DNA from 3 places in the Peribacillus sp. B65 genome. Region 2 is predicted to be linked to each of the others. Evidence: riboswitches for the same ligand, from Rfam matches in the RefSeq annotation. Region 2 holds a riboswitch; each other region holds the start of a gene.

Region 1 (4,216 bases), 490 kb from region 2:
ATCTTGAAATAATGCTTAAGTTCGTATGGTGTCTGGCGAAAACCGTCCAATGATGCAACCGCAACCGGAAAAAAACATACGAGCGAAATCACTATTAGCTTAGGCAGCATGCCAAAGCCAAACCAGATCACCAATAGCGGGGCCAAAACTATGATAGGTATATTTTGTGATAGTATGAGCAGAGGATAAACCGCGTCCTTCACACCTGGAAATAGGTGTAAGGTTGCAGCAACCAATAAGCCGATGCAGCTACCAATAAAAAAACCCGACAACGCAAGCTCGGTTGTCGATATAAGGTGTCCGTAAAGATTGCGCGACGACTCAATTCCTTCAATGAAAATGGCCGATGGAGCGGGAAGCAGCCATTGTTCAACCTTCAATAAGACTGTCACTGACTCCCAAACTATCAGCAACAATAATAAAAGAAAGAAGGGAGCCCCCTTCTTCCAAATTCCCCTTCCGATCATGCCCGATATTTCTCCGTTAACGTATCCATCGTAATCCCGCTTGGTTGATATAATATTTTCACTTGGGAAATGACATTCGGCGATCCTATTTCAATCATTCTTACATTCATTTTTTCTATCACGGCAAAAAGTTCGGAAAGCTCGCCCTCCATTGTCGTTTCAAGGGGGTGAACCTCATACTTGACACCAGATTCTTCAATGATCTTGATTGCTTCATCGACCATAGGGATGACATTTTCCCCTTTAGGAATAATTTGTATACTAATTAATGAATTGGCCATCGTATTTCCTCCTATTTTGGTAAAAATTCATTGGTAAATGCCTTTTCAGGATCGAAATCACCTTCAAGAAGCTTGTTTTCTGTCATCCAATCACTGTAATTCTTCCAGATTTCCAGTTTTTGTTCACCCCAACGCGGAGCATCATCCTGATACTTGGCTGCAAGCCACTCCTGGCTTTTCTTAACTAGTTTTGCATCAAGATCCGGCGCAGACTTAATTAACATGTCTGCTGCATCAGCAGGATTCTTAATCGCAAACTGGTACCCTTTTGATGCTGCATGAACGAATGCTTTAACAGTTTCGGGATCTTCTTTTATCATCTTTTCATTTGTAGTCAAAACAGGAGTATAGTAATCAAGCTTATCAGAGTATTCGGTTAAGTAAACCATATTAAGCTTTTCATTTCGCAACTCAGCCTCAATGCCTGTCCATCCATAATAAATCCAGGCAAAATCTATATCCCTTTTAACCGAAGTGAAAAAATCCATGTCTCCTGTATTGACTATATCCACTTTATTTACATCCGCATTTTCTTTTTTCATGAGTGAATCAATAATGGCCTTTTCAACCGGAGAACCCCAGCCACCATACGTTTTCCCTTCAAAATCCTTGGGAGTTTTAATGTCCTTTGCCTCAGGGGAAGCGAATCCAGAGGTATTATGCTGGATGACTGCAGCAATCGAAACAATTGGCACGCCCTGCACGCGGGCCTGTGTTATGCCCTCCTGGTAGCTCACGCCAAATTCAGATTTTCCTGAAGCGACAAGCTTATCCGCTCCAGCTTCACCTGGCATGATAATTTCCACATCAAGACCTTGCTCTTTAAAGTAACCTTTTTCCTTTGCAACATACAATCCTGTATGGTTTGTATTCGGTGTCCAATCGAGCACGACCGATACCTTTTTTAATTCTTCATTTTTAGATGCTTCTTCTTTTTCATTAGTTCCGCCTGCACCACATCCAGCCAAAAGGAACAACGAAGTTAACAGTGGTAAGAATTTATTCAAGTTATTATCCTCCTACACATCATATAAGATCCATATGCCGGAACCATAATGGGGCTCCAGGGTCTATTCAAATACTGGATAAAAAGCAAAAAACGCCCGAAGATGAATTCGGACGTTAACATACAAAACAGAAAGTCAGTAATAATATGTTCCCTCCGCTGGCATCACCCAGATCAGGTTCAAAGAGTCAGCATCTAAAGGATGCAATCTCAGCCAGCAGTACTGGCCCCCCTACATTTCTCGCACATATGAACTTTTCTCTCTCATTATATCAATTCATAGGGAAAAGGGAATACTAATTTGCTTCTTATCACTAATTTGAAAGGTATTCCTTACTCTTAAGGATATCTAGCAAAACATCTTTTGGAACGAAAATCATTGAAATCAATGTAATTCTGCCTCTTTTCATTCCAATCATTCTTGACTGCAGCGGTGGCTGACAATTTCTAAATAGTCATTTCTTTGCATGCATTCATATAATGAGCATTATCTGTAGACATTTATGTTTACTGGTTTTATAAACCGTTAATTTAATAAGCAAAAGGTGGATATGATCATGATAAAGATTAATCACAGATGGTTAGATGTCAGTCACATCCAACCAGGAATAGCATCTGCTGAGTCGCTTGAAATTCTCCAATTGCTGGATGAAGATACTAACGTTTTTGAATACCGGAATTTTGGAGAGTTTAATTTCGATATACAGCTGAGGAACCGAGTCATAGAAGCAGCTATTGCGTTGGATAAAAGCGGTCCAGAATTTTCCACACTTGAGGAATCTCAATCCAATCAACAATATTGGCACCTTTCAAAGGATGGCACCTTTACCCTTCAGCCAGGGATTCTCCCTCATGCTGCACTCGTTGACATTTTCATGAATGGAAGGCTTTATGCCTTCGAATGCGGGACAGCAATCGTCGTCACTTTTTTAAAGGCCATTTTGGATTCAATCGGCCCTAGGAATTTCGATTACCTTTTTTCAAACCTATTTTTATATGACTGGCGCCCTCCACAGAACATGGAACTTAATATTCACAAAGGGAGGGATTATTTACCAGGCGATTGTGTTTACTTCATAAACCCTGATCATGACGAGACAACTCCTGAATGGCAAGGTGAAAATGCCATATTATTAGGGAATAACCTCTTTTATGGCCACGGGATCGGGATAACGACGTCACAGGGAATCATCGATGAATTAAATAGCAATAGAAAGCCGTACGCAACCATATCAGCATTCCTGACAACGCATATCATTTTCCTGGATAGTTCCTTCTATAGACAATTCCAACTAAATATCCCCCGAGCAAAGCCCGATCACTGTCCTGCCAGCCTTTCCAATTGTATTGTTTCTGAAATAGGTTCGAAGATTTACCTTTCATGACCTCTTTGTTTTATATACCCGCATAAAAAAATGCTTGGGGAGAGATCTCCTCCCAAGCATTTTTTCTTATTCATGCACCAATATTCCCTTTGCCTTTAAGCCTGCGGGCATTCGCCTGACCCCATTTCGTTATGGATAGTGTATAAACGGCCAAGGCTGACCATATGAACAAAAAGGCTAAAAGATGTGCTTTGGTAAAACTTTCATGATAGATGAATACGCCTATTAATAAAGATAAGGTCGGAGCGATATACTGAAAAATGCCAAGCATCGATAACGGGATCTTCTCCGCCCCTTTCGCAAAATATAAAAGAGGCAAGGCCGTGGCAATCCCGCCGCCCACCAGCAGCAAGCTTGTGCTTCCCGCTGTAAAGAACTGCATTTCTGATTGGTTCATCAAGTAAATCAGGTAACCTAGGGCCAGAGGCGTTACCATCATTGTTTCAAGAGTCAGCCCGATCGCCGCTTCAGCCTTGATCATTTTTTTTGCCAGACCGTATAATCCAAAGGTCATGGCCAAAACAAGAGAGATCCACGGGATCGTGCCGAAATGAATGCCCAGGATCAAGACTCCGATTCCTGCAAGCAGGAATGAAATGATTTGGGCCCCGCTCAATTTTTCTTTTAAGACTATCACTCCCAATAGTACACTGACTAGCGGATTGATATAATATCCAAGGCTCGTGTCGAGGATCCGTCCTGTATTAACGGCCCAGATGAACACTCCCCAATTAGCTGTAACAAGCAGTGACGCCGTAAGTAATGCCACAAAGAGTTTGGGATTTCCCAATATGTTTTTGACATAGACAAGAAACGCCTGCCATTTTTTCATGAACATCAATAAAACCAGCATGAACACGAAAGACCATAATACCCTCTGAGCTAAAATTTCTATTGCACCGACTCCCTGAAGGAACTTCCAGTAAATCGGCACGATTCCCCACATCATGTAAGAAAGGGCTGCATAAATCGCCCCTTCTTTTTGTTCATCCACTTTCATAACAAGCCTTCTTTCCATTTACATTCCTTTATCTAATTCCATCTAACAATTTTGTATTTCCATTTCTTTTTTTGCAA
Region 2 (4,216 bases):
TCACAAACATCAACAATGCATACTTGGATGAACTCAGGGTAACTTAAATCCGTTAAATAGTGAATTTCAAGGAGGATGGTTATGGGAATTTTAAGCGGTAATCCGAAAGAAGAGCCAATGCATTACGGAGAGGTATTTGGAACATGGGCATTTCTAACAACTACAAAAGGACTGATTGCCTGTCATCAAACTATGCTTAATCATACTGGCGACAAGGGCCAGCATAAATTACTTGTTGAAGTGATCAATCAAGGGAAACAGGAACATGACCAACTTGAATCATTATTAAAAGAAAATAACGTAGGACTGCCTCCGTCACCACCTGAAAGGCCTAAAGCTAATTTGGAGGATATTCCAGTCGGGGCACGTTTTCAAGATCCTGAAATCTCTGCTTCAGTATCAATCGATATTAATGCAGGATTAGTTGCTTGCAGCCAAATCATGGGTCAATGCATCAGAGAAGATATTGCACAGATGTTCGCACAATTCCATACGAATAAAGCTGCATTGGGTGCTGACTTCCTAAGATTGAATAAGGAAAAAGGCTGGCTGTCCCTCCTCCTCTTCATATTAATAAAACAAGCATGTAAATATAATCAAATATCCCCTAATCATGTTGACATCGTGATTGGATGCCCAACATGATTAAGGGGTTAATTCCGATAATGAAAGGACGATTAAGGAATCATTACCATTGCAGACTTTCGATTAAGTGGCACTTTGTGCATTGTTGACTATAATCAGTTTTTACAAATTCATGATTACACTTCTCGCGAAAAATGTTCAGCTCCCTTTTCAGTTGTTCCAATTGAGTTTCCAACTGTTTCATTTCAACTTTTATTTGGATTACCCGATTCATCGAATTCTCCCTCTCATCGGAATCATAAATAGATTTCCCCGTCCGTTTTCCTAAATTCATTCGCTTTTTCTTTAAGACCTTCATCGATTACCGACTCAAAGCCCAGACCCTTTTCCTTCGCCAAATCACGGATGTCTTGAGAAATCCTCATACTGCAGAATTTGGGTCCGCACATTGAACAGAAATGGGCTGTTTTGGCACCTTCAGCCGGTAGTGTTTCATCGTGATATTCAACTGCCCTTTCAGGATCGAGGGAAAGATTGAATTGATCTCTCCAACGAAATTCGAATCTAGCCTTCGAAAGGGCATCATCCCGTTTTCGTGCCTGGGGATGGCCTTTAGCAAGATCAGCTGCGTGGGCTGCAATTTTATAAGTAATGACCCCTACACGAACATCCTCTTTATTCGGAAGCCCCAAATGCTCTTTCGGTGTCACATAACAAAGCATGGCCGTTCCAAACCATCCAATCATGGCAGCACCAATCGCAGAAGTGATATGATCGTATCCAGGAGCTATATCCGTTGTCAATGGTCCCAGGGTATAGAATGGTGCTTCTTGACAGACTTCCAGCTGCTTATCCATATTTTCTTTAATCAAATGCATCGGTACGTGACCGGGTCCCTCCACCATGACTTGAACATCGTGCTTCCAAGCAATCTTCGTCAGTTCCCCAAGTGTTTCCAATTCAGCGAATTGAGCCTCATCGTTTGCATCTGCAATGGAGCCAGGACGGAGGCCGTCACCTAATGAGAAAGAGACATCATACGCCTTCATGATTTCACAAATCTCTTCAAAGTGAGTATAGAGAAAACTTTCTTGGTGGTGGGCCAAGCACCATTGTGCCATGATGGAGCCCCCCCGGGAAACGATTCCCGTAACTCGCTTTGCTGTCATGGGAATGTATCGCAAAAGCACTCCGGCGTGTATCGTGAAGTAATCCACACCTTGCTCAGCCTGCTCGATTAATGTATCCCGGAAAACTTCCCAATTTAAATCTTCCGCGACTCCATTCACTTTTTCCAATGCTTGATATATCGGAACCGTCCCAACTGGCACAGGAGAATTCCTGATAATCCATTCCCGGGTCGTGTGAATATTCTTACCGGTGGAAAGATCCATTATGTTGTCTGCACCCCAACGTGTAGCCCAAGTCATTTTCTCCACTTCTGCTTCAATCGATGAACTAACAGCGGAATTTCCAATATTCGCATTTATTTTCACATGAAAATTACGTCCAATGATCATGGGCTCACTTTCAGGATGGTTAATATTCGCCGGAATGATCGCCCTCCCGCTAGCTACCTCATCTCTTACAAAATCAGGGGCTACATTTTCCCTGATCGAGATGAATTCCATCTCAGGAGTTATGATACCTTTTCGGGCATAATGGAGTTGGGTTACGTTTTGCCCTTTCGCTGCACGCAATGGTTTTCTTTTCAATCCCGGAAAAATTTCTGCTTTCGTTTGTGACTCTTTTTTATACCCGTTATCTTCGGGCTTTATTTCACGCCCTTCATACTCTTCAACATCTTCCCTTTCCAGAACCCAGCTGCGTCTAATCGGGGCAAGACCTTTATGAATATCAATGGGATATTCTGAATCCGTATAAAAGCCGCTTGTGTCATATACTCGTAAAGGCGGATTCTCCTCTTCGCCGAATGAACCTGTAGTCGGACTTAGCTTAATTTCACGCATGGGCACCCTAATATCGGGTCTAGATCCCTCAACATACACTTTTTTACTCCCGGCAAAACTGGACATAATTGAAACGTTCATGTCATTTACTGAATTACTCATCATGATTTCATTTCTCCTTTTTAAGTTCATTTAAAAAGGACAAAATCCAATCCATTTCGCACGAAAAAGCCAGATCTCATATTTAAGACCTGGCTAACGTTAGTATGGCTACAGAAATGACCAATTGAAATGTCATTGTTTAGTAGATTCTAACTTCCCCACGCTGGTATGAACCAGATCAGGTCCTGAGGGTTAAGAAGCTTAAGCGCTTCTCTCTCAGCCCAACTTTTATTGGACACCCCTAGTCTGAATAATTTAATTGATTACAGGGTAACTATATCTCACCCTTTGCATTCTGTAAATAATTTGAAAGACCTAATATTTTCATTACAACTATCCAAAATTTATTATTTGAAGAAGAGCCGTTCATTAATTTCCCAGGCTCTCAAGGATAGGGTAAAGCTCCTCTAAATGCTTGATTTCATAGGTTGGAATCACTTCATTCCGTTCCTTATCATGGCGATTTATCCAAACCGACTTTATGCCTACCCGTGATGCTCCAAGGATATCCGTCATTAAATTATCGCCGACCATCAATACTTCATCCTTATCAAGCTCCATGATCCCCAAAGCATGCTCAAAAATGGAGGCATCCGGTTTACCTCTTCCAAATGCGCCTGAAATCACGATTTGGTCGAAATAAGGAACCAGTTCAGGCGTAATTTCAAGTTTGGTATTTTGCAGCTCAGGAGATCCGTTCGTAAGCAATAGCAACTGATACTTCCCTTTTAATTCATCCAGAACACGGAATGTTTCTTCATAGATAAATGGCTTTTTGCGTCTCTCCGCAGGGAAACGTTCTGCCAGTTCAAGTCCAAAATCCGGGTCATCGATCCCTAATGCCAATAACCCTCTCGTCCACGCTTCTTTCCGATAAGCCGGTGCAATCCCGGCCATCTTCCTGAATTCATCATGATCATCCTGAAAATTTCCCCATAGCCCCTCAAATGGGTTGATTCCGATCATTTGGGTGAATGCATATGTATCGTAAGAAGAATAAAGCTCACGCGCTTCCTTTCGCACAGCTTCTTCAAAATCCTCGACATTCAGATCATATTTCTCCTTGGCCACTTCACATGTGGCCACAAAAGCCTCTTTTACACTTTTCTGATCCCATAGTAATGTATCATCTAAATCAAAAAAAACTGCCTTCAGCAAAATGTCCACCCCTCTTTCCCTATTATTGAATTCGTAAAAATTACACTATTACAATAATAAACCACAACCAATAAAAAAAGAATAACTATTCGGAAAATGACTTACCTTTTCTAGTGGGAAACCCTTATCCACTTATCATCTTTCAAATACATACAGCTTTCCATTACTGGCAATCTTGAATTTGGGACCGGTGAACCCCCGTCGGATCAGCTCTTTCCTCATATATACCATGAGGGCGGCATGACTCACGATCAAAACATCCCTTTCCCCCTTTGCAAAGACTTCATCCAATACTTTATTGATCCTTCGCTCTGCGATCTTAATTTCCGCCCTTGTCTGCTTGTTTAACACCGAGCAGCAACGAATCCAGATGGCCCAAAGGATGAATGGCAGCTTTACCC
Region 3 (4,216 bases), 3.2 Mb from region 2:
CGAATCGGTGCATAATTCTGTATATATTCACCCCAAACACCTGGAAACCAAATTCCAGATTCCTTCATTTCATTTTTATATAGTGAAAGAATGGTGTCTCTTGGACCATCAGCTATGATTTGACCATCATCGTTAAAAAGCACGATTCGTTCGATGAATTCTAAAACATGGTCAATTTTATGCTCGACGATAATAACCGTTTTGTCTCGTCCGACTTCCTTCAGCAATTCCCAGATTTCTTTCGTTCCTTCCGGATCAAGCATGGCGGTTGGCTCATCTAAAAATATCACTTCTGGTTCAAGGGCCAATACTGAAGCGATTGCCAGACGCTGTTTCATCCCGCCTGATAATGTTTCAATACTTGTATGGCCCAAGTTCAAACCTACTTTAAGGAAATGATTTTGAATCTTCTCTTTCATTTCTTCTTTAGGGACGGAAAGATTCTCAAGGACGAAGGCAATTTCCTCATCGGCAAATGGCATGCAAAACTGACTATCAGGATCTTGAAAAACATACCCCCACGAAGAAGGGCATTTCAATTTTTCCGCTTTCATCGGTACTTCGATGGAATTCGGAATCAATCCGCTTAACACTTGTAAAAGGGTCGACTTACCACAACCTGATGGCCCCAACAATAGCACTTTTTCTCCTTGATCAAACGTTAATGATAGGTCCTTGAATATCAAAGATTCATCACCGGGATATTTCATTCTTAACTTTTCAACAGAAACGATTGGTTCCATGGCCCTCAACCTCTACTTTTGATCCAGTTCTGCATAATCTTTATTTGAAACCGGACGCACAAGATTTGTTACTCCTGTTGCTTCCAGGACTTTAACTAGATAATAAGCGGTCACACCTGCAAAGAATATGGAACCCACAAACCTCGCTATCATGAATAACGATAGATTCCAAGTTGAAAGCGCACCTATTTCCCCGTATGCAAAATCCATAATAACTGATGCCAGGCAGGAAGCTATCGCAGCTAAAACGGCCACCGGCATATTGAATTTTTTATATTTGAAAGCCATGAACACCAGTTCCGCGAACAAACCTTGTACCACCCCATATAACAGTACGGTCAGCCCCCATGGTGAACCAAGGAAGAACTCCCCGGAAGCTGCAGCTATCTCCGCTAAAAGTGCCACACCCGGTTTCCGTAAAATTAAAAAGGCGACGGGGCCAGCTATAAACCACATTCCATAAATAAGTTGATCCAGATGTAATCCTAACGGTTTAACGGAATAATAAATCGAACCCCAAAGGATATAAACGATTCCAAATGCTACCGCAATCACGATCGTGACCAATATGTCCGTTAATTTCAAACCTTTTTTCATTGTTTCATTCCCCTTTATACTTCTAGTGTTTCCTTATGCACAGGCCATGTCTCTAAACGATAAGCCATTTCCCAAAATGAGTATTCATATTGGCTGCTGAGGATAAAATGCTCTTTCATTCTTTCCTTATCTTCGTCTGTCACTTTTTCAGCAATCTCATCAAGCCTCGCAATTTGTTCTTCCACCAAAGTGCGGAACCACTCCCCTCCGTAAGCCGCTATCCATTCTTGATAAATCGGCTCCTCCGGCATGCACCCTTGCAGCTTTTCACCTATTTCATAATAAAGCCAGTAACACGGCAAGATAGCTGCAATAACATCTCCTAAATGTCCCGAATAAGCCGCACGATACATATGGGAAGTATAAGCATAAGCGGTCGGGGCTGGTTTGAAATTATCCCGTTCTTCTTTTGTGATCCCTAATCTCTCAGAAAAATTCTCATGAAGCTTCAACTCCGCTTCATATGTTCCTTGTGCATGGCCGGCAAGCCTGCTTGTTGTATGTAAATCAGTAGCTTTAACTGCTCCTAAAGCTTGAACCCTAGCAAAATGAGATAAATAATAGGAATCTTGCATAACATAGAAACGGAAACACTCCAATGGCAATGTGCCATCTCCTATTCCTGCAACAAACGGGTGATTAAAGCTAGCTTCCCAAATGTGATCCACTTCCTGACGAATTTCCTCTGAAAACTTCATGACCATTACCTCCAAATTATATTTTTTGAATGAATGTTACGGAAAAAAACTTTTATCACCCCTTTTTTTGCAAACAAAAAACCACTTTCTTAAACGTAAAGAAAGTGGTTGTACTTGAAATAATACAGAAACGTATTGTTCCAGACCCCACTTCCCTACGCTGGTATAAACCAGATCAGGTTCTAAGGGTCTTAAAGTCATACTTTAATCTCAGCTTCTGCGGTAAAAATCAACTTTCACCTATAAAGCACCCCTAGTGGTACAAATTGTATATTAAATTTCATTTGCCTTTATATTAACACGATAAATCCAATTGTCAAACGTATTAGAAAAAGTTTTCAACTTAATGATTTAGGGTTACTAACCTTTCAATCTTGCATATACACCAGTTACCCGGCAGTTTAACGGCACTTTAATCAATGGGTTTCATTACGTAATTTCCTCGTGAATTCTACTGTTTTACTCGTGAATTCAGCTACTTACTCGTGAAATTGATTTTTCTTGGGATTTTTGCGGCTTTACTCGTGAGTTTAGCTACTTTACTCGTGAATTCTTTTATTCTCTAAAAAACAATATTATACATTCGATGTTGCTTTTAGTTTTAATATTTTGCTCGATCTGTAGTATATCATAGCTGCCATACTTCTCTTTCACATAACGCCGAGGCAGCCATTATGCTCGGAACAGTGAAGGCCATGAATGCATTTTGTGGTGAATAGTTTGCAGCCAGCAGTAATCCTATTAATGTCGGGGCAACAATCGCGCCAATTCTACCAAAATCCAAGGCCCAACTATCCCGGTGGACCTTATCTCCCGGGGATAATACTCGGATATATACGTATTGGCCAAATTCATCGTGCCTACTGTACAGGCACCTCCAAAAGCGATCAGAATGCTGCATTTGAGGTCAAACCTAATATGACAAAACAATCAGTACCCATTGCACAGAGGGATAAAAGTACTCTTCTATGGCCTATTTTCCCAACTAAGTACCCTCCAATTAACGATCCGCCAATTTGTCCTATTCCCGATATAAGATTGAAAGATAAACTGGATTAAAGGCCGTATCCGGACTGCCCATGACGGCCCCCCTCCTTATTCAACTATTAAAATTACTTGTTAACCGCATTGACGGCTACTTGCATCGGTTTGTTAAGTACTTTTTACAAACTGTTTAGCAGAGCCCATTTTCCCTCGATAAAAAAGTAAGCGCTTCCAAATATTCGGAATGTAACTCCTGGATTTCACCTATGAACAATACATGATCACCAGCATCATACTCTCCTCATGGTTTGCATTCCATCCAGGCAACACTTCCATTTATTTTTGGCGAAATTCCCTTGTTATCCCAGTCGGTTTTAAGCGTTTCCTATTTGCTGCCCGCAAATTGCCATGCAATGGCTTCCTGTTCATCCGACAAAATATTAATGGTAAAAGATTTATCTTTCATGCTAGTGCAGGCTTTTGCTTCTTTATGAATACTAAAGCAAGCGGTGGATCCAAGGAAACCGAAGGAAAAGAATTCACAGTAATCCCCTTTTGAACTTTCCATCAAACCAGCTCACTATTGTGACGCCGGTTAGGGATTTCCCAAATTCTCAACTCGCGCCCATCCACCTCATCACCTCCTACTCTTTTATTATGAATTCATTATAGTAAACTTAATATTTTTAAAAACCATATAATTTCATAATGTGAAATTACAGGAAAAATTTATAATTGTGAACTATCAAAAGAATTCCCCGAAGAAATGACTTTCATTACCGCATTATCAAAAATCAGTGTTAAACTATCCATGTTCATTCATATTTCCAGCTTAATTAATAACGGACTTTTTTGTTCTTGACTTGAATAGATGAAAGTGGTGAGGAAAGTTTCAATTTTGCGTACATTTAGAAAGTTCTACCAATTTTTCGTGGATATACCTTTAAAAAAAGGAGTGGTTTTGAATTACCGTTACGAGGTAAAAGCTGTAATCGGAACAGGAAGCTACGGTATTATTTATCTTTGCAATGATTTGAAAAAAAAAGAAAATATAGTGATCAAGCAACTCCGGAAAAGTAAACGCCGCAGCAAAAAAGAGCTGAAGCAGTTTGAAAATGAAATTTCCATTTTACGAATGTTAAACCACAAAAACATCCCCAAATTTCACGAGAAATTTTCACATGAGGGAAATGT

Evidence for each region. Region 2 has a riboswitch for thiamine pyrophosphate ahead of thiC (phosphomethylpyrimidine synthase ThiC). Riboswitches for the same ligand answer to the same signal wherever they lie in the genome.
Region 1: it holds a riboswitch for thiamine pyrophosphate, as region 2 does, so the genes downstream of both, ACSR9O_RS19715 (ABC transporter substrate-binding protein) here and thiC (phosphomethylpyrimidine synthase ThiC) in region 2, are expected to answer to the same signal.
Region 3: it holds a riboswitch for thiamine pyrophosphate, as region 2 does, so the genes downstream of both, tenA (thiaminase II) here and thiC (phosphomethylpyrimidine synthase ThiC) in region 2, are expected to answer to the same signal.

What each region holds. Positions count from the first base shown of each region.
Region 1 is NZ_CP195840.1:4,047,478-4,051,693, reverse strand. It holds gene ACSR9O_RS19725 (ABC transporter permease) at 1-467, opposite strand, end outside; gene ACSR9O_RS19720 (thiamine-binding protein) at 464-748, opposite strand; gene ACSR9O_RS19715 (ABC transporter substrate-binding protein) at 760-1,755, opposite strand; TPP riboswitch at 1,889-1,998, opposite strand; gene ACSR9O_RS19710 (TGL-type protein-glutamine gamma-glutamyltransferase) at 2,312-3,139, shown strand; gene rarD (EamA family transporter RarD) at 3,210-4,139, opposite strand.
Region 2 is NZ_CP195840.1:4,536,451-4,540,666, reverse strand. It holds partial or broken gene ACSR9O_RS22205 (DUF3231 family protein) at 82-590, shown strand; gene thiC (phosphomethylpyrimidine synthase ThiC) at 882-2,660, opposite strand; TPP riboswitch at 2,796-2,910, opposite strand; gene ACSR9O_RS22195 (HAD family hydrolase) at 3,027-3,815, opposite strand; gene ACSR9O_RS22190 (histidine phosphatase family protein) at 3,951-4,216, opposite strand, start outside.
Region 3 is NZ_CP195840.1:1,329,378-1,333,593, reverse strand. It holds gene ACSR9O_RS06495 (ABC transporter ATP-binding protein) at 1-743, opposite strand, end outside; gene ACSR9O_RS06490 (ECF transporter S component) at 756-1,340, opposite strand; gene tenA (thiaminase II) at 1,355-2,038, opposite strand; TPP riboswitch at 2,174-2,303, opposite strand; gene ACSR9O_RS06480 (hypothetical protein) at 2,667-2,822, opposite strand; gene ACSR9O_RS06475 (hypothetical protein) at 3,408-3,590, opposite strand; gene ACSR9O_RS06470 (protein kinase domain-containing protein) at 3,978-4,216, shown strand, end outside.